DNA from 3 places in the Anoxybacillus sp. FSL W8-1294 genome. Region 2 is predicted to be linked to each of the others. Evidence: predicted binding sites of a transcription regulator. Region 2 holds the regulator's gene; each other region holds the start of a gene.
What was found. The regulator Rex, encoded in region 2, represses fermentation and respiration genes when NADH is low (regulators of the CRP and FNR family bind a similar motif). The targets are predictions, from matches to a motif close to TTGTGAAATATTTCACAA.
Positions count from the first base shown of each region.

Region 1: NSQ23_RS07785 (formate/nitrite transporter family protein) is a predicted target of Rex. The motif match lies at 5,628-5,645, and genes of this name have one in related genera.
Region 3: NSQ23_RS07430 (cytochrome c oxidase subunit 2A) is a predicted target of Rex. The motif match lies at 5,777-5,794, and genes of this name have one in related genera.

Region 1 covers NZ_CP150179.1:1,460,164-1,470,831, reverse strand. Annotated here, with positions in the region: gene parE (DNA topoisomerase IV subunit B) at 1-1,348, shown strand, start outside; gene parC (DNA topoisomerase IV subunit A) at 1,353-3,749, shown strand; gene NSQ23_RS07800 (PilZ domain-containing protein) at 3,818-4,204, shown strand; gene rpmG (50S ribosomal protein L33) at 4,308-4,481, opposite strand; gene speE (polyamine aminopropyltransferase) at 4,580-5,428, opposite strand; gene NSQ23_RS07785 (formate/nitrite transporter family protein) at 5,670-6,488, shown strand; gene purU (formyltetrahydrofolate deformylase) at 6,582-7,481, shown strand; gene NSQ23_RS07775 (helix-turn-helix transcriptional regulator) at 7,642-8,016, shown strand; gene NSQ23_RS07770 (metal-sensitive transcriptional regulator) at 8,078-8,341, shown strand; gene NSQ23_RS07765 (MoxR family ATPase) at 8,538-9,359, shown strand; gene NSQ23_RS07760 (VWA domain-containing protein) at 9,370-10,668, shown strand, end outside.
Region 2 covers NZ_CP150179.1:207,606-218,273, forward strand. Annotated here, with positions in the region: gene rimI (ribosomal protein S18-alanine N-acetyltransferase) at 1-100, shown strand, start outside; gene tsaD (tRNA (adenosine(37)-N6)-threonylcarbamoyltransferase complex transferase subunit TsaD) at 97-1,110, shown strand; gene NSQ23_RS01230 (ABC-F family ATP-binding cassette domain-containing protein) at 1,404-3,299, opposite strand; gene NSQ23_RS01235 (redox-sensing transcriptional repressor Rex) at 3,527-4,162, shown strand; gene NSQ23_RS01240 (YdiK family protein) at 4,172-4,345, opposite strand; gene NSQ23_RS01245 (type II CAAX endopeptidase family protein) at 4,342-5,079, opposite strand; gene groES (co-chaperone GroES) at 5,383-5,667, shown strand; gene groL (chaperonin GroEL) at 5,737-7,353, shown strand; gene NSQ23_RS01260 (IS110 family transposase) at 8,029-9,123, shown strand; gene NSQ23_RS01265 (DUF393 domain-containing protein) at 9,521-9,910, shown strand; gene NSQ23_RS01270 (DUF1648 domain-containing protein) at 9,907-10,395, opposite strand; gene NSQ23_RS01275 (SdpA family antimicrobial peptide system protein) at 10,537-10,668, shown strand, end outside.
Region 3 covers NZ_CP150179.1:1,397,509-1,408,176, forward strand. Annotated here, with positions in the region: gene NSQ23_RS07410 (ATP-dependent DNA helicase) at 1-1,695, shown strand, start outside; gene NSQ23_RS07415 (carboxypeptidase M32) at 1,749-3,263, shown strand; gene NSQ23_RS07420 (b(o/a)3-type cytochrome-c oxidase subunit 1) at 3,291-4,940, opposite strand; gene NSQ23_RS07425 (cytochrome c oxidase subunit II) at 4,937-5,410, opposite strand; gene NSQ23_RS07430 (cytochrome c oxidase subunit 2A) at 5,432-5,581, opposite strand; gene NSQ23_RS07435 (chemotaxis protein CheX) at 5,848-6,303, opposite strand; gene NSQ23_RS07440 (dynamin family protein) at 6,683-10,318, shown strand; gene NSQ23_RS07445 (YpbS family protein) at 10,311-10,583, shown strand; gene NSQ23_RS07450 (hypothetical protein) at 10,644-10,668, shown strand, end outside.

The sequences.
Region 1 (10,668 bases), 1.3 Mb from region 2:
ATACGATGAACGAACAGGTTTGCGCGATACATTTTATTACGAAAACGGCATTGAGGCGTTTGTGCAATATTTAAATGAGGAAAAAGACGTGCTTCACCCTGTTGTATTTTTTAATGGTGAGCAAAGTGATATTGAAGTCGAGTTTGCTTTCCAATTTCATGACGGATACTCAGAAAACATGCTTTCTTTTGTAAACCATGTCCGTACGAAAGATGGAGGGACGCATGAAATTGGGGCTAAAACAGCGATGACTCGTGTGTTTAATGAATATGCACGAAAAGTAGGTTTATTAAAAGAAAGAGATAAAAACTTAGAAGGGACAGACATCCGTGAAGGATTATCTGCCATCATTTCTGTTCGCATTCCAGAAGCACTTTTGCAATTTGAAGGGCAAACGAAAGGCAAATTAGGAACACCTGAAGCTCGTTCCGCTGTTGAAGTTGTCGTTAGTGAAAAACTGACGTATTTTTTAAATGAAAACCCAGATATTGCAACGCTGTTAATTAAAAAAGCGATTCGCGCGTTTCAAGCGCGTGAGGCTGCACGAAAAGCTCGGGAAGAAGCAAGGTCGGGGAAAAAGCGCAAGGGAAAAGAGCACGTATTAAGCGGAAAGTTAACGCCTGCTCAAACGCGAAATCCCAAAAAAAATGAGTTGTATTTAGTTGAAGGGGATTCAGCTGGTGGATCTGCGAAACAAGGTCGTGATCGTCGCTTTCAAGCTGTATTACCTCTTCGTGGAAAAGTGATTAACACGGAAAAAGCGAAATTAACCGATATTTTTAAAAACGAAGAAATTAATACAATCATTCATGCCATTGGTGGCGGTGTCGGGGCTGATTTTTCACTCGATGATATTCATTATGACAAAGTGATCATTATGACTGACGCGGATACAGACGGTGCGCATATTCAAGTATTGTTGTTAACGTTCTTTTATCGCTATATGCGACCGCTTATTGAAGCGGGCAAAGTGTTTATCGCTCTTCCACCGCTGTATAAAGTGAGTAAAAAAGTTGGCAAAAAGGAAGTTGTGGAATATGCATGGACGGATGAACAATTGCAGTCGATTTTGAAAAAGGTCGGTAAAGGATATACGATTCAACGTTACAAAGGACTCGGTGAGATGAATGCCGATCAATTATGGGAGACGACAATGAACCCTGAAACACGGACGCTTATTCGTGTTCGTATTGATGATGCAGCCCGTGCAGAACGTCGTGTAACAACATTAATGGGCGATAAAGTAGAACCGAGAAGGAAATGGATTGAATCAAATGTGCAATTCGGTTTAGAGGACGATATGAATATTTTAGAAAACGATCATGTGATGACAGCTGAGGGGGAATAAGGGAATGGAACGCGTATTAGATTTACCATTTGAAGATGTGCTTGGAGACCGATTCGGCCGATATAGTAAATATATTATCCAAGAGCGCGCCTTGCCGGATGTGCGCGATGGATTAAAGCCGGTGCAACGCCGCATTTTATATGCAATGTACGTAGATGGAAACACATCGGATAAGCCATTTCGTAAATCGGCTAAAACGGTCGGAAATGTCATCGGTAATTTTCACCCGCACGGTGATTCTTCTGTATATGAAGCGATGGTACGCATGAGTCAGGAATGGAAAGTAAGAAATGTACTTATTGAAATGCATGGGAATAATGGGAGTATTGATGGAGATCCACCCGCAGCGATGCGTTATACAGAAGCAAGATTATCTGCCATCGCATCAGAATTGTTGCGCGACATTGAAAAAGAAACGGTAGAGTTTGTACCGAACTTCGATGATACGAGTAAAGAACCAGTTGTATTACCAGCGATGTTTCCGAATCTGCTCGTCAACGGTTCCACAGGCATTTCAGCAGGTTATGCCACAGAAATTCCACCACATCATTTAGGAGAAGTAATTGATGCTGTTATCATGCGTATTAATCATCCGACTTGTACGGTTGATGATTTAATGACGGTACTGAAAGGACCAGATTTTCCAACTGGTGGTATCATTCAAGGAAAAGAAGGCATTAAAACAGCCTACGAAACAGGAAAAGGTAAAATCGTTATTCGTGGGAAAGCCACGATCGAGCAAGGGAAAGGTGGTAAACAAGCGATAGTTATCACAGAAATCCCTTATGAAGTGAATAAAGCGAACTTAGTTAAAAAAATTGATGAATTGCGTCTAGAAAAAAAATTGGATGGAATTGTTGATGTGCGTGATGAAACAGATCGTACAGGATTACGCATTGTTATCGAAGTGAGAAAAGACGGCAACGCGGAAGGTATTTTAAATTATTTATATAAAAATACAGATTTACAAATTACGTACAATTTCAATATGGTCGCTATTCATGAGCGTCGACCGAAATTATTAAATTTACCGCAAATGTTAGACGCATATATTGAGCATCAAAAAGAAGTAGTTGCCAATCGTTCGCGTTATGAATTACGAAAAGCAAAAGAGCGTGCTCATATTGTAGAAGGATTAATGAAAGCTGTATCCATTTTAGATGAAATCATCGCAACGATTCGCGCTTCTCAAGATAAAAAAGATGCTAAAACGAATTTAATGGATCGATATGGGTTTACAGAACCTCAGGCAGAAGCCATTGTCACATTGCAGTTATATCGTTTGACGAATACAGATATTTATGATTTACGTGAAGAAGCAAATGCGCTTCATGATAAAATTGAGCAGCTAACATCGATTTTAGAAAGTGAACAAAAGCTATTATCTGTCATTAAATCGGAATTAAGAAAAATGAAAAAAACGTATGCCGATGAACGAAGAACGACCATTGAAGAAGAAATAAAAGAAATTAAAATTGAAATGAACGTTGTTGTTCCAGAGGAAGATGTCATTGTCACTATTACAAAAGACGGATATATTAAACGCACGAGCCTTCGATCCTATAGCGCCTCGAACGGACAGGACATCGGAATGAAAGAGGGCGATAGGTTGCTCGGAATGTTTGAGATGAATACAACACATACGTTATTGTTATTCACAAATAAAGGAAACTATTTATATTGTCCTGTTTATGAACTTCCAGACATTCGTTGGAAAGATCTTGGTCAACACATTTCTCATATCATTCCGCTTGATCGAGACGAGCAGTTGACTAGTGCCATCCCAATCGCAAGTTTTAACAACGGGTATTTATTATTTATTACAAAACAAGGGTTGGTGAAAAAAACACATCTCGTTCATTATAAAGCGCAACGTTATTCTAAGCCGCTTGTTGCTATGCGATTAAAAGAAGATGATGAAGTTGTGAACGTATATCAAACAAACGGAATGGGACATATATTTCTTGTCACACAATACGGATACGGATTATTGTTTTCAGAAGAAGAAATTGGAGAAGTAGGCGTTCGAGCGGCGGGAGTAAAAGGCATTCATTTAAAAGATGGAGATTATGTTGTTTCTGGTCAACAGGCAACAGACGAAAACATAATTCTTGTAACAAAACGTGGAGCGGTGAAAAAAATCGCTCGGGCAGAGGTCGAACCATCTACTCGTGCGAAACGAGGACAACTTCTCATTAAAGAAGTGAAAACGAATCCACATCGATTAGTAAGTTGTCACTTCCTTTCACATGGTCGCGTTATCTTAAGGACAGAGAAAGGAATGACGGAAGACGTCCATGTCGATGAGTTACGACTAAGCGATCGATATGGTAATGTTACGTATGTAATTGATTGTGACGAAACAGGTAACGTGACAGATACATGGGTGAAATGGTCATAATTCCCTTGCATTTATTTATGATTTCAATTATATTGAAGAAGGTATAGTTTGTATGTGGGGGATTTATGATGAGGTTTAAACGTCAAGAACCTTTTCGATATCAATTTGGTCAACCGCTTCCTTGTACGTTTCGTATTACACATATTGGGGAACGGGAAGTAGAAACGGATAAAGGAGCGGCCGAAATTCACGATATTAGTCCACGCGGTATTCGACTGGAGACAAACTTAAATTTACCCATTGACTCCGCCAAAGGTGAACTCGAAGTGGAGTTGCAATTTACAATCGTTGATCAACCAATCAACGTGCGTGGGATTGTCATTTGGAAGAAAACATATGTAAACAAATTTCAATACGGTCTTTCCCTAGAGATTTCAAAACAAGAGGAAATACAATTAATTGGCGAAATTAAACGACACGCGGCGATGTATGCACGAAAAAAAGAAAGTAAATAAATGTGAAAAAGATGTCCACAAGGGCATCTTTTTTCTTTGAAAATTATTTGAAAGCGGTTAACTAACTCGTATATACAAGTTCACAAGAAATGTTGTAATCGCTTTAACTAAGGAGGAATAAAGGATGCGACAATCTGTGGAGCAAATTGTTCAAGCTTTTGATAATCTTATTAAAGAAGCGCATAAGCGCAACAAAAAGATTGTTACGCTTATTTTTCGTTGTTATGTAGTTGCGATCTCCAGTTTCTGTACATTGTAAAACAACTTTCACACGCATATAGGCACTCTCCTTATAAAGAAAATAGGAATCATTATGTTTTGTGTCATAATATAAAAACGCCTCTTTGTCAACACTCGCAGCCGGAATGATTCCGACTACGATTGAAGATGTTCCTTCATAAATTGTGGAAGACGGAAACATTGGCTTAAAATATCAGCGTTTGCATATTTCGTTTGCTTTGTGAAAGTGTGGAGCCGTTCAAATAAAATCGGCTGTTTTGCACCAAGAGTGAAGCTCCATAGCCCGCCAGGATACGTTGGAACAGTAGCTGTATATACGTGAACATGCGGGAATAAATGACGAATATTTGCATATGTTTGTTTCAATACGTCCATATGGAAAATCGGCGATTGGCTTTGACAAACCATCATTCCATCTTCTTTAAGCGCTTTATGCACACTTTCATAAAAATCGTATTCAAATAATACTTGGGCAGGACCAATAGGATCAGACGAGTCAATGATAATGACATCGTACGTATTCATATGATCTTTCACAAATTGAACCCCATCTTTATATACGTACTGAACACGTGGATCGGAGAGATTTCCCGATACTTCAGGTAAATGTTCTTTACATGCTTGAACAACAAGTTCATCGATTTCGACGAGATGGATTTCTTCTACCTCTTCATATTTCGCCACTTCACGAGCTGCACCACAATCGCCCCCACCGATAATTAAAACTTTTTTTGGCGACGGATGAAGAGAAAGAGGAACATGTGTGATCATCTCATTGTAAATATGTCCATCAATAGAAGTTGTTTGTACAATTCCATCAAGCACAAGCATTCTTCCAAAGTCGTATGAGTCTAAAATCATCACATGTTGAAATGGTGAACGTTCTGAGTAAATAATCTCTTTAATACGATAACTAATTTTTAAATTTTCACGCTCATCTTCTGTTAACCATAGCTGTCCATTTTGCTCTTTTATGTAGTTCATAGCTTCCTCCTCTAACAATGTATTTTGCGCCTTCTTTATATTAATACATTTGTGCATGAGTTTGCAAAGGATGAGAACATCAGATAAAAAAATTGCAATAGTCATTTTATTCGTAAACGTTTACAAAAATAAAGTGTTGACAGTTCTTTTAACATTTACACAAATGCATTGAAAAATAGAACGAAGAGGGGTAGGATAAATGTGAAAAACATCACAAAAAAGAAAGAGAAGTGAGAAAACAATGGAAGCTTTACAAACATGTAAAGAGCTTGCATTAAAGAAGCGCTCCATTTTGCAAACAACGCCTCTTCAATATATGATTCGTGCTGCGTTGGCAGGTGTATACATTGGTTTTGCTCTCGTTCTTTGCGTACGTATCGGACAATACTTTTATGAGGCGCATTCACCTGTAACGTATTTAGTGAGCGGTATTTTCTTCGGAATTGCCCTTGTGTTGATTATGTATGGCGGTGCAGAACTATTTACAGGGAATACGATGTACTTTACTGTAAGTACGCTTCAAAAAGAAACGACGATTGGTGACACGCTTCGTAACTGGGTGGCGTGTTATAGCGGCAACTTGCTTGGTGCGATTTTCTTCGCCTTTTTGATTGCACAGTCAGGTATTTTTCATGACATTCCGATGGATCATTTACTTTTTGCAATTGCTTTGAAAAAAATGCACGCAACAACGATACAATTGTTTGTCAAAGGGATTTTATGTAACTGGCTTGTTTGTTTAGCTATTTTTATTCCAATGCAAATGAAGGAAGATATGGCAAAAATGTTTGCGATGATTTTAATCGTTTTCGTCTTTTTTGCTTCCGGATATGAACACTCTATTGCAAACTTTGTTATTTTTTCACTTGCTTTAGCTGTCGAGCATCCAGATACAATTCATGTAGCAGGGATTATCCATAACATCGTCCCTGTAACGCTTGGGAATATCATTGGTGGCTCATTATTTATGGGGGCGTTATACACATATCTTTCATCTAATAAACAATCTACGCCTGTGTGGAAAGGGGCGTTTGGAGTAAGAAAAATATTGAATAAGTAAAAAATAGTCGGGATATGTTCTCGACTATTTTTTTATTTGTTATAATAAAAGTTATTATTTTATTTCATTTTTCTGTCTATGGGGGGAGTTATGATGTATTTTCAACAAAAACATGTGCAAAAGTTTATGAACAAATATAAAGAGCGAGCACGCTTGCTTATTTCATGCCCAGATCAACCAGGCATTGTGGCCGCTGTCACTACTTTTTTGTACGAAAAGGGAGCTAATATTGTGGAATCCAGTCAATATTCGACAGATCCTGAGGGAGGTACGTTTTTTTTACGAATCGAGTTCGATGCTCCGAATATATTAGAAAGAAAAAAGACGATAGAGAAGGAATTTGCAACGATTGCACAACAATTTGAGATGAATTGGCGATTGAGCTTACATATACATGTGAAAAAAGTAGCCATATTTGTTTCAAAAGAAGAGCATTGTTTATTAGAGTTACTATGGGAGTGGCAAGCGGGTGAATTACTTGCAGATTTTGTTCTAGTTATTAGCAATCATGAGCAAATGAGAGAAACGGTAGAGTCTTTTGGAATCCCATACTATCATATACCGGTAACAAAAGAAACAAAAGAGGAAGCGGAAGAAAAACAAATCCAACTATTAAAGGAACACGATGTGGATGTCATTGTGCTTGCACGTTATATGCAAATTTTATCACCGCATTTTGTTGCAACTTTCCCAGCACAAATCATTAATATTCATCATTCGTTTTTACCGGCATTTGTTGGCGCACGACCATATGAGCAAGCTTATCGACGCGGAGTGAAACTGATCGGTGCCACTTCTCATTATGTAACAGATGATTTAGATGAAGGCCCAATTATTGAACAAGATGTCGAGCGGGTGGATCATAAGCATCATGTAGAAGACTTAAAGCGAATCGGGCGCATGATCGAAAAAACGGTTCTTGTCCGCGCCCTAAAATGGCATTTAGAAGACCGTGTCATTATTCATGAAAATAAAACAATTGTTTTTAAATGAAGGAGGGGGAACCTTCTTCTTTTTTTTTACAAAAAATTGATATCATAAAACTATGTTCTAAATAAAAACTGAATAAAAATAAAAATGTTCAATTATAATGGAAATGGAGAAGGGATTTTCTTTTAAGTGAAGAAAGTGTCATATGAAAGGAGGAGAAAAAATGAGTGAAAAAAGAAAACCGAGCGGATTTTTATTAAAGCAACGCGCATTTTTAAAGTTATATTTAATTACTTTAACTGAACAGGAACGATTGTATGGGTTGAAATTGTTAGATGTGCTTCGTGAAGAGTTTCAACCATTTGGATATCGCCCGAATCATTCAGAAGTATACAAAGCGCTACATGATTTGATTGAAGATGGCATTTTAGAACAAGTAAAAAAGAAAAAAGAAGGGATGAAATACCAAGAAGTTGTTTATTATCGTTTTACTGAGGAAGGATATAAGAAAGCCCAGTTGTATAAGCGACAATTAAAAACAGAACTTGATCGTTGTGAAGCGCTTATCCGTAAAGCGATCAAAGATAATTTTAGTTGACAAAAGAATTATATTTCATTTAATATACTGATAAGGGTATAAGAAAAGGGGTTTGATGAATATGACATATGATAATCAAGTGAAGAACCGTTTAAAACGAATTGAAGGACAAGTTCGCGGCGTACTAAAAATGATGGATGAGCAGAAAGACTGCAAAGAAGTCGTTGCTCAATTGTCAGCTATTCGTAGTGCTGTTGATCGTGCCATTGCGGTTGTTGTAAGTGCTAATTTAGAGCGTTGCATTCGTAAGGATATAGAAACAGGATCATTAGAAAGTGAAAAACTTATTCAAGAAGCGGTAGAGCTACTCGTCAAAAGTCGATAATGCCGAGTGGCTCCCTTTCTCATTCATTTGTTAACATAATATAATTATGTTAAACTATTCTTTTGTTTGTACAAATCCATTTGTTTTTTGTACAATACGTACGTATAAAAATATAGAGAGGAATGACATCATGATTTATACACAGTCATTTACACTACCAGAAACGATTGAAGCGATCATTAAAGAAAGAAGAGAGATGTTTAAAAATAACATAGACGAACAGACTGGATATACGGCATATACACCCGCTCATGAGTCTATTTTATACGATGCAATTATTGCTTTGGCCCTAGGGAAAAATGTGTTGTTAAAGGGGCCGACAGGATCCGGAAAAACAAAATTAGCTGAAACGTTATCGCTTTTCTTTGGACAGCCAATGCACAGCATTAATTGTTCAATTGATTTAGATGCTGAGGCGATGCTTGGTTTCAAGACGATTCAACAAACAAATGGGCAAGCAACAATTGAATTTATCCCCGGGCCTGTGATTCAAGCAATGACAAAAGGGCATCTGCTATATATTGATGAAATTAATATGGCTAAGCCGGAGACGTTACCGATTTTAAACGGGGTACTCGATTATCGAAAAATGATTACAAATCCATTTACTGCGGAAGTTGTTAAAGCGAAGCCGACATTTGGCGTCATTGCAGCGATTAACGAAGGATACGTTGGAACAGTACCATTGAATGAAGCATTGAAAAACCGTTTTGTTGTCATTGATGTGCCGTACGTCCAAGGTGAAGCATTAAAACGTATTTTACAACAACAAACGAAGCTAACAAATGAAGTGTTATTAGATCGTTTTGTTACACTATCTGCAGATTTAATTGTTCAAGTGAAGCAAGGATATGTATCAGAAGAAGCTGCTTCCATTCGGGCGTTGATCGATGCTTGTGATTTAGCGGTGTATATTCCACCTCGACGCGCCATTGAACGGGCGATCGTCGAGAAATTAGAAGACGAGCGGGAAAAAGCTGCGGTGCGCAATTTAGCCGAAACGTTGTTTGATGAATGAGGGTGGTTACATGAACCGTTTTATTATGTTTAATGATAAAAAAGTTGATTCTTTTTTGTTTATGGAGCTATCTGATTTAGTGAAAACATTAACAAAAGATGAGGAAATGGAGCTCGAGTTCGGTTATCAGTCGTATCTTGATCGGCAACATAAAAAAGTCGTTGTCAGTTACTTTTGGGATAACCGTCCAAAAGAACAGTACGTATATGGATTAAAAAGCGATGTGTTTTTGCGCACGATCGGAAATTTTTATCATACAAATGACGAAGATATCCTTTTTTTTCTTAACCAAATAAAATCATATTGTATCCCAAACTTTGCTAAACAATTGTTTGTGTTGCTTGAAGACATGCGGTTAGAAGATATATGTCGGCATGTACGTCCTGGTACAAAAAAAGCGTTCGTTATTCGGAAACATGTATATCGCCATTACTTCGAAACTCAATGGAATGTGAATATGATAAAAAGCGTTTATACAGATGCATTGTTTAATTATTTATATTTACTATTAACAGCGGAACAACCCGTAAACGATATTTTTCTTCCTGAACGTTTACGTTTAGCTCTTCCATTTGTTGAGCGCGAAATAAGAAATGTATATGATGCAAAATCAACCGCTCATATTTCACATATTGTACTTACAGTTATAGATGTGTTAGATGAATTGTTGGATACTGATATGCTAAACACGTATTTTCATCTCCCGGAGTATATTTACGTTAATCAGCAACAAGATAGGGAAGATATCCGACGAAAAGATCCATTGAAAAATCATGATGTACTTGATAAGAAATCGGAAAATGAAGATATTTTTCAAGAGACGATGCATACATGGCATCGTGAAACAAGCGATATGACGAATAGTTTTTTACAGTTTGATCTCGAACAAGGTTCACAGACTGACTTGCTCGGGGAAGGGGTTCGTCAAGGGGAAGCAGGAGACCAATCTCTTGGGATAGTGCATGGTTCATCACAAAAAACAACACATAATGATTATACGCATTTAGAACAACAAGAGCATCGCTACGAACTTTCTGGACGTTCCGAGTATGAATACGGAAAAGAAAATCGTTATGCTAAGCCGATATTTGTGGATGCTTTGCCACCGACAACTGAGCAAACTAAACAGTATGAACGTAACCAGGGAGTAATTGCGCCATATCAAAAAAAATTGACACAATCCATTGAAAAAGTGCTTGAACATAAAAAAATGCACCCACGTACAGATTTACATGCAGGTCGTTTAAATAAAAAGCTATTACGCTTTTTTACAGAAGAACATCCGCGTTTATTCTATAAAAAACACGAA
Region 2 (10,668 bases):
GTCGTTGTATCGGAAACTTGGTTTTTTAAATGGAGGTATTCGTAAAAGATACTATTCGGATAATCAAGAAGATGCTTTAGTAATGTGGGTGAAATTATGAGCGAAAAAGACATATTTGTGCTTGGAATTGAGACAAGCTGTGATGAAACAGCTGCAGCCATTGTGAAAAATGGACGTGAAATTGTAGCTAACGTTGTCGCTTCACAAATGGAAAGCCATCAACGATTTGGAGGAGTCGTTCCTGAAATTGCCTCCCGTCACCATGTTGAACAAATTACGCTCGTATTAGAAGAAACGATGAAACAGGCAAATATGGATATAAGTCAACTTGACGCGATTGCAGTAACAGAGGGACCGGGATTAGTTGGGGCGCTATTGATTGGTGTAAATGCGGCGAAAGCGTTGGCTTTTGCACATCGCATTCCGCTTGTTGGCGTGCACCATATCGCAGGACATATTTACGCAAATCAACTTGTACAAGAAATGAAATTTCCGCTTCTGGCGCTTGTTGTGTCTGGAGGTCATACAGAGCTCATTTACATGAAAGAGCATGGGATATTTGAGGTGATTGGAGAAACGCGTGATGATGCGGCTGGAGAAGCGTATGACAAAGTTGCCCGGGCCTTGCAACTCCCTTATCCAGGGGGACCTCATATCGATCGTTTAGCGAAACAAGGGAAACCAATTATTGATTTACCGCGCGCGTGGTTAGAAGAAGATTCGTATGATTTTAGTTTTAGTGGATTAAAATCAGCGGTTATTAACACGTTGCACAATGCAAAGCAACGTGGAGAAATGATCCGACCTGAAGATATGGCGGCAAGTTTTCAAGCAAGTGTCGTTGAGGTATTAGTGAGAAAAACAATCGAAGCAGCCATGCATTACAGCGTAAAACAAATATTGCTGGCTGGCGGTGTGGCGGCAAATGAAGGGTTACGTACACAATTACAAAAACAAATGAATCAACTGCCAGAAGTCGAGTTAGTTATCCCGCCGTTGTCGCTTTGTACAGATAATGCAGCGATGATTGCAGCAGCGGGAACAGTATTATTTCAACAAGGAAAGCGTGCCACCATGGCATTAAATGCAAACCCAAGTTTACTGTTATAGTAAGAAGGTGTCCCAAAAGCAATGGGGCACCTTTTTCTAATTGTCATACGAATTTTTCTAAGAACAATTCAGCTTGTTGTGGATTATTTTATCCACATACATGTGAATAATGTGGAAAACGTTGATTGTATGTTATTTTATCATAACAAGTTAACCACAACAAAATGGGGGATTTTTCTTTTTTTGTTGTGGGTAATGTGGAAAAGTTGGTGAATAACTTATATTTAGGTGTTTTTTCTGTGGATATCTTTGTGTAAAAGATGAGCTAGCCCACAAATGGAGCTAGCTCGTTATTATTTTTGTAAAAGTTCCCATTGTTCGAATAACTCGTCGAATTTTTGTTTCAGCTCATCAATTTTTCCTTGAGTATCCCGAGCTTTTTCATAGTCGTTGTAACAGGAAGGATCATATAATTGTTGTTCATACGTAGCAATTTGTTGTTCGATTCGCTCCATTTCCGTTTCTAGCTGTTCGATTTTTCGTTGTCGTTGTCGTTCTAATTTTTTTCGTTCTTTTTCTTCTTCGTACGAACGTTTTGGTGACAACGATTCGCCCGTTTTAGTTTTTTGGCTAATTTGTCCAAGCTCAAGCAGCTCTGCTTTTTTTGCTACGTAATAATCATAGTCCCCTAAATACTCAACAAGACCGTCTGTGGATAACTCATATATTTTTGTTGCAATTTTGTTAATAAAATAACGATCGTGTGAAACGAATATAATTGTTCCTGGGTATTCTATGAGCGCTTGTTCTAGCACTTCTTTGCTATCTAAATCCAAATGGTTTGTCGGTTCATCTAAAACTAATACGTTTGCCTTCTTCATCATGAGTTTAGCGAGAGCGAGTCGCGCTTTTTCTCCACCGCTTAACGTCTGAACAGGCTTCAATACGTCGTCACCAGAAAATAAAAAGTTGCCGAGAATGGTCCGAATTTCTTTCTCTGTTCTTAATCGATCTTCGTCCCACAGTTCGTCGATCACTCGTTTGTTTGATGTTAATTGTGCTTGTTCTTGATCATAATAGCCAATTTGTACGTTTGTTCCGTAGCGTATTTCTCCTTGTTTTGGATGGAGTTGTTTGATGATCGTTTTTAAAAGAGTTGATTTTCCAATTCCATTGGGTCCAATTAGCGCAATACTATCTCCGCGAGTGATACGGAATGAAAGGTTTGTTGCGATGATGTGATCGTAACCGATTGCTAAGTTGTTAGCTGTCAGCACGTCGTTTCCGCTTGGGCGTTCGATTTCGAAACGAAACGATGCCGATTTTTCATCACCGAGTGGCTTGTCGATGATATTCATTTTTTCTAATTGTTTTCTACGGCTTTGTGCTCGCTTCGTTGTTGATGCACGAGCGATGTTGCGTTGAACAAAATCTTTTAATTTTGTAATTTCCTCTTGTTGTTTTTCATACAATTTTAGTTGTTGTTCAAATTGTTCAGCACGTTGTTGTAAGTAGCTTGTATAGTTTCCGACATATTTTTTTATTTTTGTGCGTGATAGTTCATACACTTGTGTCACGATTTGGTCAAGAAAATAGCGATCGTGGGAGACGATAAGAATGGCCCCATCGTAATTTTTTAAATATTGTTCAAGCCATTGCAACGTTTCCATATCTAAATGGTTTGTCGGTTCGTCTAAAATGAGCAAATCGGGCCTTGTAAGGAGCAGTTTACCAAGCGCTAGCCTCGTCCGCTGTCCACCGCTTAATGTAGATACTTTTGTCGTATAATCGTACTGTGAGAAGCGGAGACCATGAAGAACCGAACGAATATCTGCTTCATATTGATAGCCGCCTTTTTCTTTGAATTCTGTTTGTAAACGATCATATTGCTCAAGTAGGCGCTCATAGTCAGCATCATGTAAACTCATTTGTTGTTCTAGTTCGCGTAATTGTTTTTCCATTTGTTGTAGCGGGGCAAACACATCGAGCATTTCTTCCCAAATGGAACGATGCGCTTGCAACCCTGTATATTGATCTAAATAACCGATCGTTACGTGTTTCGGTTTAATGATTTCGCCTGTGTCGTATGACAACTGTCCGGCAATGATTTTTAATAATGTCGATTTTCCCGCGCCATTTCTTCCAACTAACGCAATACGGTCTTTTTCTTGTATTTCAAGCTTAATGTCTGATAAAACTTGTTCTGCTCCATATGATTTGGATAGTTGATTTACTTGTAAAATGATCATTCTTTCTCACCTCAATCTTCTTTTGATAGTGTAACGTACTTTCTTGATATTCGGCAACACTAGTGTACGAATAACAAATTTGACAAAAATAATAATAAAGGGTACAAAGGAAAGACAGAATGAAAAAAATAGTGTATAGTTTAGAAGTGGGAAGAATTTTTTAGACGTATAGGAGAGAAAAATGAAAGCGCTAACTATTTGTGAAAGGAAATGTGGGGGATTGACTCGTGAATAATGAACAACCAAAAATTCCGCAGGCGACCGCAAAGCGACTACCGTTGTACTATCGTTTTTTGAAAAACTTGCATGCATCAGGCAAGCAACGTGTATCTTCAGCGGAGTTAAGCGAAGCTGTAAAAGTCGATTCAGCAACGATTCGCCGAGATTTTTCATACTTTGGTGCGCTTGGAAAAAAAGGATACGGATATAATGTCAATTATTTGCTGTCATTTTTTCGTAAAACGTTAGACCAAGATGAGACGACAGAAGTGGCGTTATTTGGGGTTGGAAATTTAGGGACTGCATTTTTAAACTACAATTTCAGCAAAAATAATAATACGAAAATTGTGATGGCATTTGATGTCGATCCAGACAAAGTCGGAACGGAAGTAGGAGGAGTTCCTGTTTATCATTTAGATGAGCTGGAAGAAAAGCTCGGGGAGATTACAGTAGCTATTTTAACTGTGCCGGCTCAAGTTGCTCAACCGATTACCGACCGGCTAGTCCAAAAAGGTATTAAAGGAATTTTAAACTTTACACCTGCTCGCTTGCATGTGCCAGAACACATTCGTGTTCATCATATTGATTTAGCGGTCGAACTGCAGTCACTCGTTTACTTTTTAAAACATTACGGAAATGAGTAAACCTCCCGTTTACGAGCGGGAGGTTTTTTTTCGTAAAGAACGAATTCCTGCGCCGAAATCAAATGTAGCAATTAAAATAAATAGCATCGTTGTGATGTCCCAAATACCATCATCGGCGGTATGGACAGCAAAATAAGTAAATAGAATGCCAGTGAGAAAATAAAACAACGGTTCAGACTTCATGAAAACAGCCTCCAAATTACGAATTGCATTCGTTCTGCCTCACGCATAATGCTTTCGATTTCTTCAGCAAATAATGTTTGAATTGCAACGACAAAGGTGTTCATCAGTACATGTGCTGCAATAGGTACGAGAATGCGCTTTGTTTTGACATATAGGAAAGCAAATACAAATCCCATCGTTGCATAAAGAAGCAAATGTTCAAACTCTAAATGAACAACAGCAAATAAAAGTGAACTGACGAGCGCTGATAAGAAAAAATTGTATTTTTGATACAACGTCCCGAAAATAATTTTCCGAAAGATGATTTCCTCTAAAATTGGTCCGACGACTGATGTAACGAGTATAAGAGCTGGTGTCAATTTGACCATTTCAACGATGCGTCTCGTGTTTTCGGACCCCATTTCGACACCAAATAGGTGCATCTCAATATTAGCTGCAATGCCTTGGGCGAAAAGAGCGAGCAAAAACCCCCCAATCGCCCAAAAGAATGACATGCCAATCGATGCTTGATGGCGATCATAAGAGTATTTCATATCTTCTCTCATAAAATAAAGAACGAGAAAAAGGGCAATCGAAAAACTAATGACAGCCCAATAGCCTGAGGCGATCGATAAAGCTACTTCTTTATTTGATGCGTTAATAAATCCGCTATGCGCAAGTAAAGGAACGCCGACTAAACTCGATAGTTGCATAGCGACGTATGTAATGATGACATACCAATATTGCTTTTTCACATGTTCAACCCCTTCGTGCAAATTGTCTAGCTTTAGACGAGCATTTTCTAAGCGTCTGCTTCCTTAGCTGAGCGAATGATCGTCCTCTGCTTTCTAAATTGAATACTTTTTCATTTTATCATATTTTTTGTATGAATTTCGAAAGGAAAGACATAATGTTAAAGAGGGAATCATTTAATGAAAAATTTTTAACTTCCTACTTGCAAAATTAAAAAAAGTTCATTAATATAATAAGTGTGTTAGCACTCAATAAGAATGAGTGCTAATAACGGAACGAAAATCTAATTAAGGAGGTCGTTTGCCGTGTTGAAGCCACTAGGTGATCGTATTGTCATTGAATTAATTCAAACTGAAGAAAAAACAGCGAGCGGAATTGTCTTACCAGACACAGCAAAAGAAAAACCACAAGAAGGAAAAGTTGTGGCAGTTGGTTCAGGTCGCGTTCTTGATAATGGTGAGCGCGTAGCTCCAGAGGTAAGCGTTGGTGACCGCATCATCTTCTCAAAATATGCGGGTACAGAAGTAAAATATGATGGAAAAGAATACTTAATTTTGCGTGAAAGTGACATTTTAGCTGTGATTGGTTAATCGTTCGCCTGATAACATATAAAGCACATAAAAATACTTAACTAAAATTTCATCAAGGGGGTAAGATGTATGGCAAAAGAAATTAAATTCAGCGAAGAAGCTCGTCGTGCGATGTTACGCGGTGTAGATAAATTAGCTGATGCAGTAAAAGTAACATTAGGTCCAAAAGGTCGTAACGTTGTATTAGAGAAAAAGTTCGGTTCTCCATTAATTACAAATGACGGTGTAACGATTGCGAAAGAGATTGAATTAGAAGATCCGTTTGAAAATATGGGTGCGAAGCTTGTTGCGGAAGTAGCAAGCAAAACAAACGACGTTGCTGGTGACGGTACAACAACAGCAACTGTATTAGCACAAGCGATGATTCGCGAAGGATTGAAAAACGTAACAGCTGGTGCGAACCCAATGGGCATTCGCAAAGGTATTGAAAAAGCTGTTGCGGTCGCTGTGGAAGAATTAAAAGCGATCTCTAAACCAATCGAAGGCAAAGACTCCATTGCTCAAGTTGCAGCTATTTCTGCGGCTGACGAAGAAGTTGGTCAATTAATCGCAGAAGCAATGGAACGCGTTGGTAAAGACGGTGTCATTACATTAGAGGAGTCTAAAGGTTTCACAACAGAATTAGATGTTGTGGAAGGTATGCAATTTGACCGCGGTTATGTATCTCCATACATGATTACAGACTCTGATAAAATGGAAGCTGTATTAGATAATCCATACATCTTAATTACAGATAAAAAAGTTTCAAGCATTCAAGAACTTCTTCCTGTATTGGAGCAAGTTGTTCAACAAGGCAAACCATTGTTAATCATCGCTGAAGATGTAGAAGGTGAAGCGCTTGCTACATTAGTTGTGAACAAACTTCGCGGTACGTTCACAGCTGTTGCAGTTAAAGCGCCTGGCTTCGGTGACCGCCGCAAAGCGATGCTTCAAGATATCGCGATTTTAACAGGCGGTGAAGTCATCACAGAAGAGTTAGGTCGCGAATTGAAATCAACAACAATTGCTTCACTTGGTCGTGCAGCGAAAGTTGTTGTAACAAAAGAACATACAACAATCGTTGGTGGCGCTGGCCGTGCGGAAGACATTCAAGCACGCATCAACCAAATTCGTGCTCAATTAGAAGAAACAACTTCTGAATTTGACCGTGAAAAATTACAAGAGCGCTTAGCGAAATTAGCTGGTGGCGTTGCGGTAATCAAAGTTGGTGCTGCAACTGAAACTGAACTAAAAGAGCGTAAATTACGCATCGAAGACGCATTAAACGCAACACGTGCGGCAGTTGAAGAAGGTATCGTTGCCGGCGGTGGTACAGCGTTAATGAACGTATACAGCAAAGTTGCAGCCATTGAAGCTGAAGGCGACGAAGCAACTGGTGTGAAAATCGTTCTTCGTGCGATTGAAGAGCCAGTTCGTCAAATCGCGCAAAACGCTGGTTTAGAAGGCTCTGTCATCGTAGAGCGCTTAAAAACAGAAAAACCTGGCATCGGCTTCAACGCAGCAACTGGCGAGTGGGTTGACATGATCGAAGCGGGTATCGTTGACCCAACAAAAGTAACTCGCTCTGCACTTCAAAACGCAGCATCTGTTGCCGCTATGTTCTTAACAACTGAGGCAGTCGTTGCTGACAAACCAGAAGAAAACAAAAACACACCAGGCATGCCTGACATGGGCGGCATGATGTAATAAGACGAGAACTAGTCGCAGAAACAAATATATTCAATCGTAAGGGCTACTTCCTTATAAAAAGGGGGTAGTCCTTTTTGTGTGAAAATCAAATGAACATGAACGAGGATATACTAACAGACTGTAGATGAGCATTTTTATTAACAATAATCACCATATGAAAAAGGGACAAACGGGGTACTCTCTACGCCACGTGGAGCTGTTTTTTACGGCATCAATAGGAATATTTTGTTTCGCTGCGCCGTAGATAAATTCTACAAGAATCCGATTCTGCCGCCATGACGAAAGACACACTGGCGCAAACGAAGACCGCCAACGCCTTTTTGATCACAAGAGGGTCTTCTTCGCTCCGAATCGTCAAAACCGCGCTGGTCGAAGCGGATGCCTAAGACACGCCGTGGAGCGCGCCATTGGAACTGCAGGATGGACGAATCCAACGCGCGTTTAGGGCAACCGCCCACGTACGAGCAGCGAAGGATTCTGCAAGGATTAGGGATGGACGAGAGTATTTACGTCTAAAGGGATAAAGGAACGATCAGAGATGGTGAAAAAAGGATGTCACAACTTTTGGTGTTGGTTGAAAAGTTATTCTAAAAAACTGAATAAAAAATCCTTTTGTTCCGCCCTACCAAGGTGCGAAATATGAGGTAGACGCACGAGGTGATCCAAGAAACGATGAAGGAATTTGGCAAAACCGAAGTCATCGTCGGAATCGAGCCGACCGGACATTACTGGTTGAACCTCGCCTATTTCCTTGAGGAAAAAGGGATCCCATTGGTGATGGTCAATCCGATGCATGTCAAACGGTCGAAAGAACTGGACGACAACTTGCCAACGAAGCACGATGCCAAAGACGCTCTCGTCATCGCGAAGTTGGTCAAAGATGGGCGCTTTAGCTATCCGCGTATTTTTCACGAGGTGGAAGCGGAATTGAGGGCAGGAAGCACGTTTCGAGAGTCATTAATCAAGGAACGAAATGCCATTCACAATCAAATCATTCGATGGACGGATCGCTATTTTCCTGAGTTTCCACAAGTGTTTCCATCGTTCGGAAAAATGGCATTAGCTGCATTAGAAAAAACGCCGTTTCCGATGGATATCGTCGATCAGACCGTAGAGGAATTAATCGAGCTCTATCGAGGGAGCGAGGCGTTGAAATATCCACAAAAACCAAAAATTCAGAAGCTGTTAGAGGTTTCCCGTCACTCGATTGGGATCACAGAAGGACAACAGATGGCCCGTATCGAAATCACCACGTTGGTCCGCCGATATCGCCAATTGGAACAGGAAATCGCTACGCTAACGGAACAGTTAATCGTACTTGCCCAAACGACTGTGGAATATGAATGGCTTCAAACGATTCCTGGGCTTGGTGATGCGACGATTGTGGAACTATTATCGGAAATCGGGAGTTTTGCTCAGTATCAAGATCCACGACAGCTCATCAAATTAGCGGGCTTGACACTGAAAGAAAACTCGTCAGGACAACACAAGGGGCAAAAACGCATCTCGAAGCGAGGACGAAAACGGCTACGAGCTCTCCTCTTTCGGGTGATGATGCCACTCATTCGCCATAATGAGGCGTTCCGAAAGTTGCACGAGTACTACACGACGCGCCCCGTTAACCCTTTGCGTAAGAAACAATCGATCGTTGTGTTATGTGGCAAGCTATTGAAGATTCTATACGCGGTTTGTGCGAAACGGCAAGCATTTGATGGGGAACGGATGATGCAAGATATCTTTACCCAATCCCAAGCGCAGGCAGCCTAGAGCCTCCTCCTTTCGCAAAACAAACTGTCTGAACAACCAGGTGACACGGAGAAGCTGGCACGATGTTCTCCATTCGACCTAGAGTCCCTTGAGGAGCTTAGCCGGCCTCTGCCTGGTGAAGAGACCGAACGAAGGAATGTTGGCGCGTGGATGCCCAGAGACATGGGAGGGTTCGTCCTCATCAGTTATGCAGAGATCCAAGGTGCATCGCATATGTATTCTCCATTGGTTTTAACATACAAAAATAACCAGTGGTCGCGAAGCGTACCTATGGATTGTTAGATATCAACAAAAATGAAAAAGTATGTGATTCATTTTGTCGAAAAAAATTTTTTTGGCACCCCTATGATGCCAAGAAACCTTGATATATCAACATTTCTAGAGGGAGGAATGATTAATGAATAATGCGAAAATAGATGTTTATTATGATAGTTGGTGTCCAATTTGTACGAAATTCAAAAAGAGATTAGAACGAATGGATGTTCTAAACAAATTGAACTTCGTAACGTTTAGAGAACCTTCGATTATTGCTGAATTAAATATCCCTTTAGAAAAATTGGAAAAAGAAATGCATATTAGAAAGCCTAACGGGCAGATTTTACGTGGTTATGATGCAATTTGCTCCTTATTTTCTAGAATTCCTTTTCTAGTATGGTTATGGCCGTTTATGAAGGTATTAAAATTTTTGGGAGTTGGTAATATCATATATAATTTTATTGCTTCAAGACGTTTAATCATTCCGACAGGAAATTGTGATAAAAATACTTGCGAAATAAATAAATTTTAAGTGTTTCTTATTTTTCTAGAGCGTAAATAAAAGAACAAAATTGTAAAGAAGATTAATGCTATTATTAGGGGAACTGTATAGTTGCCTAAATTCTCTGCTTTTCCTAATGAGATTAAAATTGTCTTAATCTCGATAACAGCCATGATTATTACCGATTCTAGACCAATAAAAATTCTCATTAAGCGGTCATTCTTATATAATTTAATACCCTTTCCATCGTTATTTCTAAGAAAATGTGACTTTTGAAGTTTACTGGATAACAATACTGAAGCATATGCAGTAGTAATGACTACCAAAAGTATTATTAACATTGATTTATTACCATAATTATCTGCTTCTCCTGAAAAGCCATAATGAATAGGAATCCTCTCCGGGATATTACCCCATACACCTATGATCGTAAATAACACCCCTACTACGATGAGAATAGAAAGGAAAATCAAGATTTTTTCAAATAAAGATAAAGGAATCGATTGATTATCCATTTAAATACCCCCTCCAAATTTAAAAATTTTTTGATTTTCCAACAAATAATCATTGTCATATTTTCAAAAATATTGTAACATATTTTACAAGGTAATGTCTACCTATTTTTTCAATAGAAAGGAGAGTGTTAGTGCTGTGATATGAGAAAATATCCTTATTTGCTGTTCTTTGGTGTAAATTCCACCTTAATTTGCATGTTTTTTGCTTTTTCTTTATACAATCTTCTTCCCACTAGTCCTATAAAAGCAGAAAATTCTAGGAATGAGGTAATG
Region 3 (10,668 bases), 1.2 Mb from region 2:
TATGCTCGTTATATCGGAAAGCCGGCGATTATTGCATGCGCAGATGAAACGCTAATCGAACAGCTTGTAAAAAAAGAAGGGGATATTGCAAAAATTTCACGTGTTTTAAACATAAACATCGACGTTCGCCTAGCGAAATCGCCCGATCAATATTTATGTTTAAACAAATTAGACGATATATTGATGACGGAGGAAGAGGAATTATATGAACAAATTTTTGATGAATTGCCTTCATTTGTTCATGATCATGCTCCGCTCCAAACGTTTTACCATTATGGTGACCGAAAAGATTATGCGCATTTAAGCGATGAGCAATGGTCAAAAATTGCTTGGGATCCGTTTCAAGACTGTTTAGCGTGTGAAAAACGTCATCGTTGTGGGCAAACGTTATCGCGCGATTACTATCGCAAAGCGAAGGATTTAATTATTTGTTCTCACGATTTTTATATGGAACATATTTGGACGTATGAAGCACGGAAACGTGAAGGGCAGTTACCACTTTTACCTGAAGCGAGCTGTGTCATTTTTGATGAAGGACATTTATTAGAATTTGCTGCTCAAAAAGCGTTAACATACCGTATGAAAGAGACGACGTTAGAAACGTTGCTTTCTCGTTTATTAGAAAATGATATTCGCGAACAATTAGCTTATTTAATCGAAGATACATTAGAACTTAGTACACGATTTTTTGATGAATTGATGAATCATGCTAAAGCGGTACCAGGATCCAATCGTCAAGAATTAATGTTCACTCCGTCTCTGTTACAACTAGCACAAACGTTACGAACAAAAGTTGAACAAATTGGAGACGAGCTCGTATTTGAGAGTGAGACGTATACGATCGACCATTATCAATTGAAAGTTGTTGATGAATACTTAGATCAAATTCACCATTCACTATATTTATTCATTCATAATCGGGATGCGATTACATGGCTCGAATCGTCGCTCGATGGCAACACGCTTGTTATTATGCCGAGAACGGTTCAAGAAGTGTTGCGCGAAAAAGTATTTTCTAAACGTATGCCATTTATTTTTTCATCTGCCACATTATCCAATGAAAAATCATTTGATTATATGGCAAAAAGCCTTGGAATTGATGAATATTTATCATTTCATGTCGATTCACCGTTTGATTACGACAAACAAATGACGATTTACATGCCAATGTTTGAAAACGATGAGCGTATATTTGAGGAAAAATATGCATATGCCATGCAAAAAATACGCGAAACGAATGGGCGTGCTCTTGTGTTATTCCCGACACGCGAACAATTGAATGAATTTAAAGCTCGTGCACAACAAGAAGAAGGACTCACTTTTTTATTTGAAGGCGATCAAGAAATTAGCGAACTCGTTTCGCGCTTTCAAAACGAAGAGGAAACGATTTTATGTGCCCAACATTTATGGGAAGGATTAGACATTCCTGGTCCGTCACTAAGCAACGTCATCATTTGGGCGCTCCCTTATCCGCCAGATGACCCTGTTTTTCAAGCGAAACGAAAACAAACAGACAATCCATTTTGGGAAGTCGATGTTCCATATATGATTTTACGATTACGACAAGGGGTAGGCAGACTTATTCGCCAACGAGATGATCGGGGAATTGTATGTATTTTTGTGACAGACGATGAACCTATGCAAGTGATTGAAACAATAAAGCGTGTACTGCCGACAGACGTACATCAAAAATGAAGGAAATTTATAAGTATTGTAGAATAACAAATACAATGGAATGGAGGGAGAAGATGAAAAAAAATATTCAAGCAGTAGAGAAGCAGTTTTTACAGTATGTCAAAAAAATAATGGCATATAAGGAAGCGATTTCGCTTATGTATTGGGACTTACGTACAGGGGCGCCGAAGAAAGGGATTGACCAACGCTCGGAAGTGATCGGGATGTTATCACAAGAGGTGTTTCATATGTCAACGTCCGAGCAAATGGCCGCATATATTGCGGAACTTTCAACGAAGTCTGTACAAGAACAAGTATCGTCGGTCACTCGTTATACGTTAGCAGAATGCCAAAAAGAGTATGAACGCAACAAAAAAATTCCTGCTGATGAATACAAACAATATGTCATTTTACAATCAAAAGCAGAGAGTGTGTGGGAAGAAGCGAAAGCGAAATCTGACTTTTCGCTTTTTGAACCATACTTAAAGCAACTTGTTGATTTCACAAAACGCTTTGTCACATATTGGGGGACAAATGGACACCCATATAATACGTTATTAGATTTATACGAACCTGGTGTGACTGTCGACTTGTTAGATGATGTGTTTTCAAAATTACGCAATCATATTGTTCCGCTCGTTCAACAAATTAACGAGTCGCGAAACAAACCGAAAACGAACTTTTTATTTCAGTCATTTCCGAAAGAAAAGCAACGAGCGTTTAGTCTAGTCCTTTTAAAAGAATTAGGCTATGATTTTGATGCAGGACGACTTGATGAAACTGTACATCCTTTTGCGATAACGTTAAATGAAGGGGATGTCAGAATTACAACAAAATATGACGAAAACGATTTTCGAACAGCAGTATTTGGTACGATTCATGAATGCGGCCACGCTCTTTATGAACAGAACATCTCTAAAGAATGGGCAGGTACACCGCTTTACGATGGTACGTCGATGGGCATTCATGAGTCGCAGTCGCTGTTTTATGAAAACTTTATTGCTCGTCATTATTCGTTTTGGAAGCGATATTATAGCTTGTTACAACAATATGCTCCGCATTTTGTTGACATTTCATTGGATGATTTTTATCGCGCAATTAATGAGTCCAAACCGTCTCTTATTCGCATTGAAGCGGATGAGTTGACGTATCCATTACATATTATTATTCGATATGAAATGGAAAAAGCGTTGTTTGATGACGCAATTGAAGTAAGAGATCTACCACATATTTGGAATGAAAAATATGAGGCGTATTTAGGTGTTCGTCCAAAACGTGATGCAGAAGGGATTCTTCAAGATGTTCATTGGGCTGGGGGAAGTTTTGGTTATTTTCCGTCATACGCCCTCGGATATATGTATGCCGCCCAGTTTAAATACGCAATGGAGAAAGAGTTGACAAATATTGATCAGTTGATTGAAAACGGGGAATTCGGGCGTATTCGAGAGTGGCTTACAAACCATATTCACCAATATGGAAAGACGAAAAAGCCGCTTGAGATTTTGTATGAAGTAACTGGAGAGGGGTTAAATCCAACTTACTTGATTCGCTATTTGGAAGACAAATATAAACATATTTATCGATTATAAAAAAACCGGGCAAACGCCCGGTTTTTTTTACCAAAGTTTAAATCCTTTTGAGCCAGGAGGTGCATTTTGGATCATATCGATAAATGGAACAGTATATGCAATTAAAATGAGTACAACAGTAATGCCGATCCATAATTTCCAGTTTTCAAATACGAGTGGTGTACGCTCAGCCTGTTCAGCAACTTCAGCAACTGGAAACTCTGTCTCACCTTTTGGAGCGAAAAATGCTAAGTTTGTAACGATAATGAGCACAAGAATAATACCGATGAATAAGATTGTCCCGCCAACTGCTTGAGCGATTTGGTAAGGAATCCACTCTAGCGCTTGTGGTGCATCTCCGTATGTTGAAAATGCTGAACGGCGAGGAGCGCCAAGCAACCCTGCAAAGTGCATTGCACCAGACATGAAAATCATACCAATCGACCAAACGATCGTTTGAATGATCGCTAAACGGTTCATCGCTTTTGTCATCACACGTCCTGTTAAATGTGGGATGAGCCAATAAGCTGCACCAAAGAATGTCAATACAACGGTTGTCGCTAATGTTAAGTGGAAGTGGCCCGTTACCCAAATCGTGTTATGAACAACTTGGTTTAATTGATGTGATGCGTTTATAAGACCACCGGCACCAGCAGGGATAAAGAACAACATACCGATAAAAGGTGCAAAGAAACGAGCATCACCCCAAGGGAGTTTACGTAACCATCCGAACAATCCTGTTGCCCCTTTGGAGCGACCGTACATCTCAAACGTTGCAAACATCGAGAACGCTGTCATTAATGATGGAATAACAACCATAAACGTTAAAACAACTTGTAAGTATTTCCAAGCTGGATCGATTCCAGGCTCCACAAGTTGATGGTGGAAACCGACAGGAATCGAGAAAATTAAGAATAAAATGAACGACATGCGAGCAAGTGAGTCTGAAAACATTTTTCCGCCAATAATTTTTGGGATAATCACATACCAAATCATATATGCAGGCAATAACCAGAAATAGACGAGCGGGTGACCAAAGTACCAGAACAATGTTCGGCTCACAAGTACGTTAATGCGATCGACATAACCTAATGACCAAGGAATAAGTTGGAATAATACAGTTGCTGCAACACCGAGCGAGCAAACGAGCCATAACACCATGTTAACAACAGACATGAACGTAAGTAACGGACTTACTTGACCAGGATGAGCTTTTTTCCATTTTGCATAATGAGCGAACATCGCAAATCCACTCACCCAGCTACCGACAACAACAAGTGTTAAACCAATATAAAAACCCGCGTGTGCTTGTAGTGGTGCATAGAATGTATATAAAACAGAAGCTTCACCAATTAAAATGTAAAAGGCAGTAATTGCTGTACCAATTGTCATGAGCCAAAAACCGACCCATCCCCAAAAGCGTGCGCGATCAGAAAGCGTTCCAGCCGTCCGACTTACAGCTGCAAATTGAAAACCGATAATGAAAAATGTAGTTAAAACGAGTCCAAGCAATACGCCATGCGTTGTTAAAATTGTATAATAGCTAATGCCTGCCGGTAATTCTAGTTTTCCAGAGCGTACAAGTACTTGTAATAGACCAGCGAGTCCTCCTAACGCCAGAGCAACGAAAGCGACATAAATATGGGCCATTGCTAATTTGCCATCACGTGCATCTACTTTCCAAGTTCCGTTCATCATTGTTCAACCACCTTCACTTTCGCCGTCATTAAGTGGTGACCGGCACCGCAATATTCGTTACACAAAATGACATACTCACCGACTTTATCGAATGTTTGTGTGTAGCTGCTTACATAACCAGGTTCAACCATCATATTTACGTTTGTTCCGGCCATTTCAAATCCGTGAATGACATCTTTCGTTGCTACGTTGATCGTTACTTTTGCTCCTTTTGGAATTTCGACTTGATTTGGCGTGTACGCAAATGCAGAAGCAACGATATTGAGTTGATATTCATTGTCTCCAGTTTTAATAAGACCAGGTTTATCAAATGGTGGTGTTTGATCGACTTTTTCCGGATCGATCGTTGTTAAACAGCTTGGCGGCTGTGTTCCTTGTGCGAATGCACCAACTCCTAAGACAGCTAAAAATACAAATAATGAACCGATGCCGAAAAACAGCCAAATTTTTTCATATTTATGCATGTGCATAACGTCCCGTCTCCTTTCTCTCTATAAACGATTCAAAAACAAGAAATATACGCTTACCCACGTGAAAATGAGGAAAAATCCTAAAAATAAAACAGAAGCGAGCGTTCCTTTCAATGTAGGCTCTTTCTCCACTTTTGTTTTTGGGGTGTTTGTGTTTAATTGGGTTTTCATTTTTATTCCTCCCTCCCTAAATAAACCTTAAATAGAAATGTATACACTTACATCATACAAAACAATTTGCGAAATGAAACGCTTTCTTCGTACATTTCACAAATTGTTCATTCGTTACTTTACCATCATCATAACCGTAAAAATAAGGAGTAGCTGTGACTTTTGTCACACAAATTTTGTGAGGTTGTGAAAAAAGTGTGAAATATTTAGAAAAAGATGGATAAAAAATAAAAAAGAAGCTTACAAACACAAGCTTCTCTTTGCACTTATTCGTTATCAATTGTTAAAATAAGCTGCAATTCTCCTTTATTTTCAAAGTGAATCGGCACGCGAAATGCTTTATCAAAACCGTAAATTCTTGTTTGACCAACAAGAACAGTAGGAGGAGTGATATCGATTGTAATTCCTTTTTGAGATACGATCGTTGCTAAGTTTCCTGCAATCATATTGCCGAGCTCACCGGTAAATGATTCGAGCATTTCACCTTCTAAAGGCATGCCGAACATCGTTTCTCCGATACTTCCAAATATCGTTTCATGCCCTTCAATCATTAGGCGTCCCCGTAAGTCTCCGGTCATCCCAATCAATACATTAATGGACGTTTGAGTGAAAGGTTGTGTAAACAATGAAGGTTTTTCGATTGTCATTGCTAGCGGGATGACAGAGCGAATCGATTCGATCGTTCCGTTTAAAATCGTTGTAATTTTCTCATCTAAAGCCATAACAAGCCCCCTTTTTCTTCATCATAACAAATTTTTCGTTTCGATTACATCATTTTTCGACAAATCTAGACAGAGAAAACATAAAAAAACATAGTGACGAAACAATAAATTGCGTTATAATGGAAGTGCACAACAACATACCTCCTTTCAAAACGTCGAAAGCTTTCCTCCTATTGTGGTGAGGGAGGCTTTTTTACTTAAATTGTTTTTAAGAAAAAACGGGATTTGTGTTTCGCAAATTGAACATTTTGTCGTACATCCAGGTGGTAAATTCGTGTAGAGGAACAGGCGCTACGTTTATTAAAATCTCCTCATAAGTAGGGGGATTTTATTTTTCTGTGAACTACAGTAAAATGAAGGTAGATTTTTTAAAAGGGGTATGGGGAAAATGCATATGACAAAAACACAATCATTGCAACAATGGTTATATCGTCTCATCGCACTTCATGACGAATTTATCAAAAGAGGTGACATGACTCAAGCAAATAAAACAAGACAATTAATTAAAAAAGTGTATCATAAAGAGTTTACGATTGCTCTTTGTGGACACTTTTCTGCAGGAAAATCTAGTTTAATTAATGAGTTGATCGGTGCTCAGCTTTTACCGTCTAGTCCAATTCCGACAAGTGCAAACCTTGTGAAAGTAAAAACAGGGAAACCGTATGCGCGTGTATATTATAAATCTGGCGAACGGATTGAATATACGGCTCCTTATGATTACGACGAAGTGAAAACGTTTTGTCGGGATGGCGACGCCATTGACATGATCGAGATTAGCGATGAAACAGAGGTGATTCCGTCCGGAATAGTACTTATGGATACACCAGGTATTGATTCAACCGATGATGCTCATCGCTTGGCGACAGAGTCGGCACTTCATTTAGCGGACGTCATATTTTATGTGATGGATTACAATCATGTTCAAGCGGAATTGAACTTCGAGTTTACGAAGCGTTTGTCACAGTATGGAAAAACGCTATACTTAGTTGTGAATCAAATTGATAAACATCGTGATGAAGAACTTCTATTTTCACAGTTTACTCGTTCTGTCGAGGAATCGTTTCAGCAGTGGGGCATCACATTTGAACGAATATTTTATACGTCGCTGAAACAAAAAGATAATATATACAACGAACTTGAGACATTAAAACAATTATTGCAGTCACTTTTTAATGAAAAAGAGGAACGACTTCATCAAAACATCCATATCGCTGTCGACCAAATGATCGACGACCATATGCAGATCGTCATCGCTCAACAGGAAGAAGAAAAGCGAAATATACGTCAGTTACTCTCGTTTGATCATGAACATGAGCTTCTTGCAAAACTTGAAGAAATCGAGCGAGTGATTGATCATATTCATACAACGTGGACAAATGCTAAGCAACATATTGAACAACAGTTGGAAACAACGTTACACAACGCATATGTGATGCCTTATGAAACACGAGAGTATGCGCGTGCCTATTTAGAAGCGTGTCAACCTGATTTTAAAGTCGGTTTTTTATTTACAAAGCAAAAAACAGAGGAAGAACGTAAAAAGCGGTTGCATGCGTTTTATGAAGATTTACATCAAAAAATCGAAAGTCAGCTTGAATGGCACATCCGTGACTTATTGAAGCAGTTTTATCAACAATATGATGTTCACGACCATGAATTATTGCATCGTATTCAACAATTAACCGTCCCGTTTTCAGAACAATGGATTGTTAAACGAAAACAAAATCAACCAGTTGTCACAGGCGATTATGTATTAACATATACGAACGACATAGCAAACGAAATGAAACGGTTATATCGCGATGCAGCTATTCAACTTGTCGAACAAATCATTGAGAAGGGAAAAGTACAACAGAAATTGAGTATGTATCAACAACAACTCAATAAGTTGATGGGGGAACGGGCATGCTGGGAGCAATTGAAGCAACTTGCTCGTGAGCGTGAACATACGCGTCAACAATTGCAAAAAGTCGTCGAAAATGCCAATTCGTTAAGCGATGATGCTGTTTATCCGTTTGTTCATGAGACGTTTACAATAAGAACAAGCAGTGAAAGCAAAGAAGAAGTTCCACATGGAAATGAATCAACGCAAGAACAACATCCAATTCAAACGGTGCAAATAGAAAATGAGACGACCGAGCAAATGATCGAAAAATTGCGGACGATTAGTCAAATGATCGCCCCAATTAAAGGAATGAAACAGCTAGCAAATGAAATGGAAGTAAAAGTTCAGCAGCTTCAACGACGGACGTTTACGATTGCTTTGTTTGGCGCCTTTAGCGCAGGAAAATCTTCATTTGCAAACGCGTTAATCGGTGAACATGTCTTACCTGTTTCGCCACATCCGACGACGGCAACTATTAACAAAATTGTTCCACCAACAGGTGATCGTCCGCATGGAACCGTTGTCGTACAAGTAAAAACGGAACAGCAGCTTTTAAACGATTTACAACACTCTTTGCGCTTTTTCGGTATGCAAGTTCATTCATTACAAGAGGCGATCGAAGAAAGTAAAAAAGCTATTCGTAATGAAGCTGTTGATGCTAAGGAACGAGTGCATTGGGCGTTTTTACAAGCCGTTGTGCGCGGGTATGAACAAATGAAAGAAAAGCTTGGACAATTGCTTACGATTTCACTTCAGCAATTTCATGAATATGTAGCGAATGAAACAAAATCGTGTTTTGTTGAATGGATTGAGCTATATTATGATTGCCCATTAACGCGTGAAAACATTATTCTTGTCGATACACCAGGCGCGGACTCTGTTAACGCTCGTCATACAGGAGTTGCATTTAACTACATTAAAAATGCTGATGCGATTTTCTTTGTCACATACTATAACCATGCGTTTTCAAAAGCGGATCGCGAATTTTTAATTCAGCTTGGTCGAGTAAAGGATACGTTTAGTTTAGATAAGATGTTTTTCATCATTAATGCAGCGGATTTAGCACATACAACAGAGGAATTACAAGCTGTTGTTCACTATGTGAAAGATCAGCTTTTACAATTTGGTATTCGTCATCCTCGTCTTTTTTCGCTATCAAGTAAATGGGCGCTCGCAGAAAAGAACGGAGAATTGTGGAAACATGATGTGCTATCCAATTCGGGAATGGACGCATTTGAGCAGGCGTTTTACCCGTTTATTCATCAAGAGCTTAGCTCGCTAGCGCTTGCTTCCGCTCGTTTGCAAATAAAACAAGCGCAAAAGCGACTAGCAGAATATATTGCAGAAGCAAAACAAAGCGATGAAACGAAACGTAAAAAGTTGCACATATTGCACCAAGAGCAACAACAGCTTGAGCGGATTATCGAACAATACGAAGCAAATCACGACGTTCATGCGATCGAGCAAGAATTAAATGAATTAGTTTATTATATTCAACAGCGCGTCTTTTTTCGTTTACCGGATTGGTTTAAAGAGTCGTTCAATCCCTCTGTTCTTCATGATCGACAGAGCAACATAAAAAAAGCGTTACAATTATGTTTGGATGAATTTTTATATTTCATTGGATTTGATTTGGCGCAAGAAATGCGTGCAACTAGTTTGCGAATCGAAGCATTTATAAGCAAACGTTATGATCTTCATTTTATGGCGTTAGAAAAACAATGGAAGGAAGTTCATGATCTCATTGTAACAAAAGCGGATCTTCCTGTTTTTCCAACAATGGAATTTCCACTTGCTTTTGAACAACTAGATCGCAACATATTTAAAAAGGCATTAGCGTTGTATAAAAACGCAAAATCATTTTTTGAAAAAGATGAAAAACGATTGATGAAAGAAGAATTGGAACGGCAATTGCATGAACCGGTAAAAGCATATATAACTGAGCAGAAAAAGCGTTTGCTTGTTCACTATAAGGAGCAATGGAATATAATGATTGAGCAACTTCACCATCATATGCGTGAGCAATTGAATGAACATTTCACCGGTTTAAGTGCTGCTTTAACAGCCCAAGCGTCAATAGATGAATTACAACATATTTATGACACGATTGGAGGAATGAATAATGACTGAAGTTCACCAAGCGATTACAGCGCATTCGCAAAAACAACACGCACTCGTTCGGGCATTTGTCGAGCTAAATACGAAACGGGAAACATATATTGAAGAAGCCATTGCCTTATGTCAACGAGGAGAGTCATTTTCTGTACAAAAAATTAATGAAGTGACAAAACAAATAAATGAACTAGCGAAAAATGGAATTGTACCACAGCGAAAATATGTAACAGTTGACATGGTAAAGGAGTATGTCCAAAAATTAAATAACAAATCGTCGTAGTGTGAAACGTCCCGTTCGCGCATACTATCTGTGCATCATGTATAAAAGGAGGATAAAGCGATGGGACGAACAAAATTTGGAAATG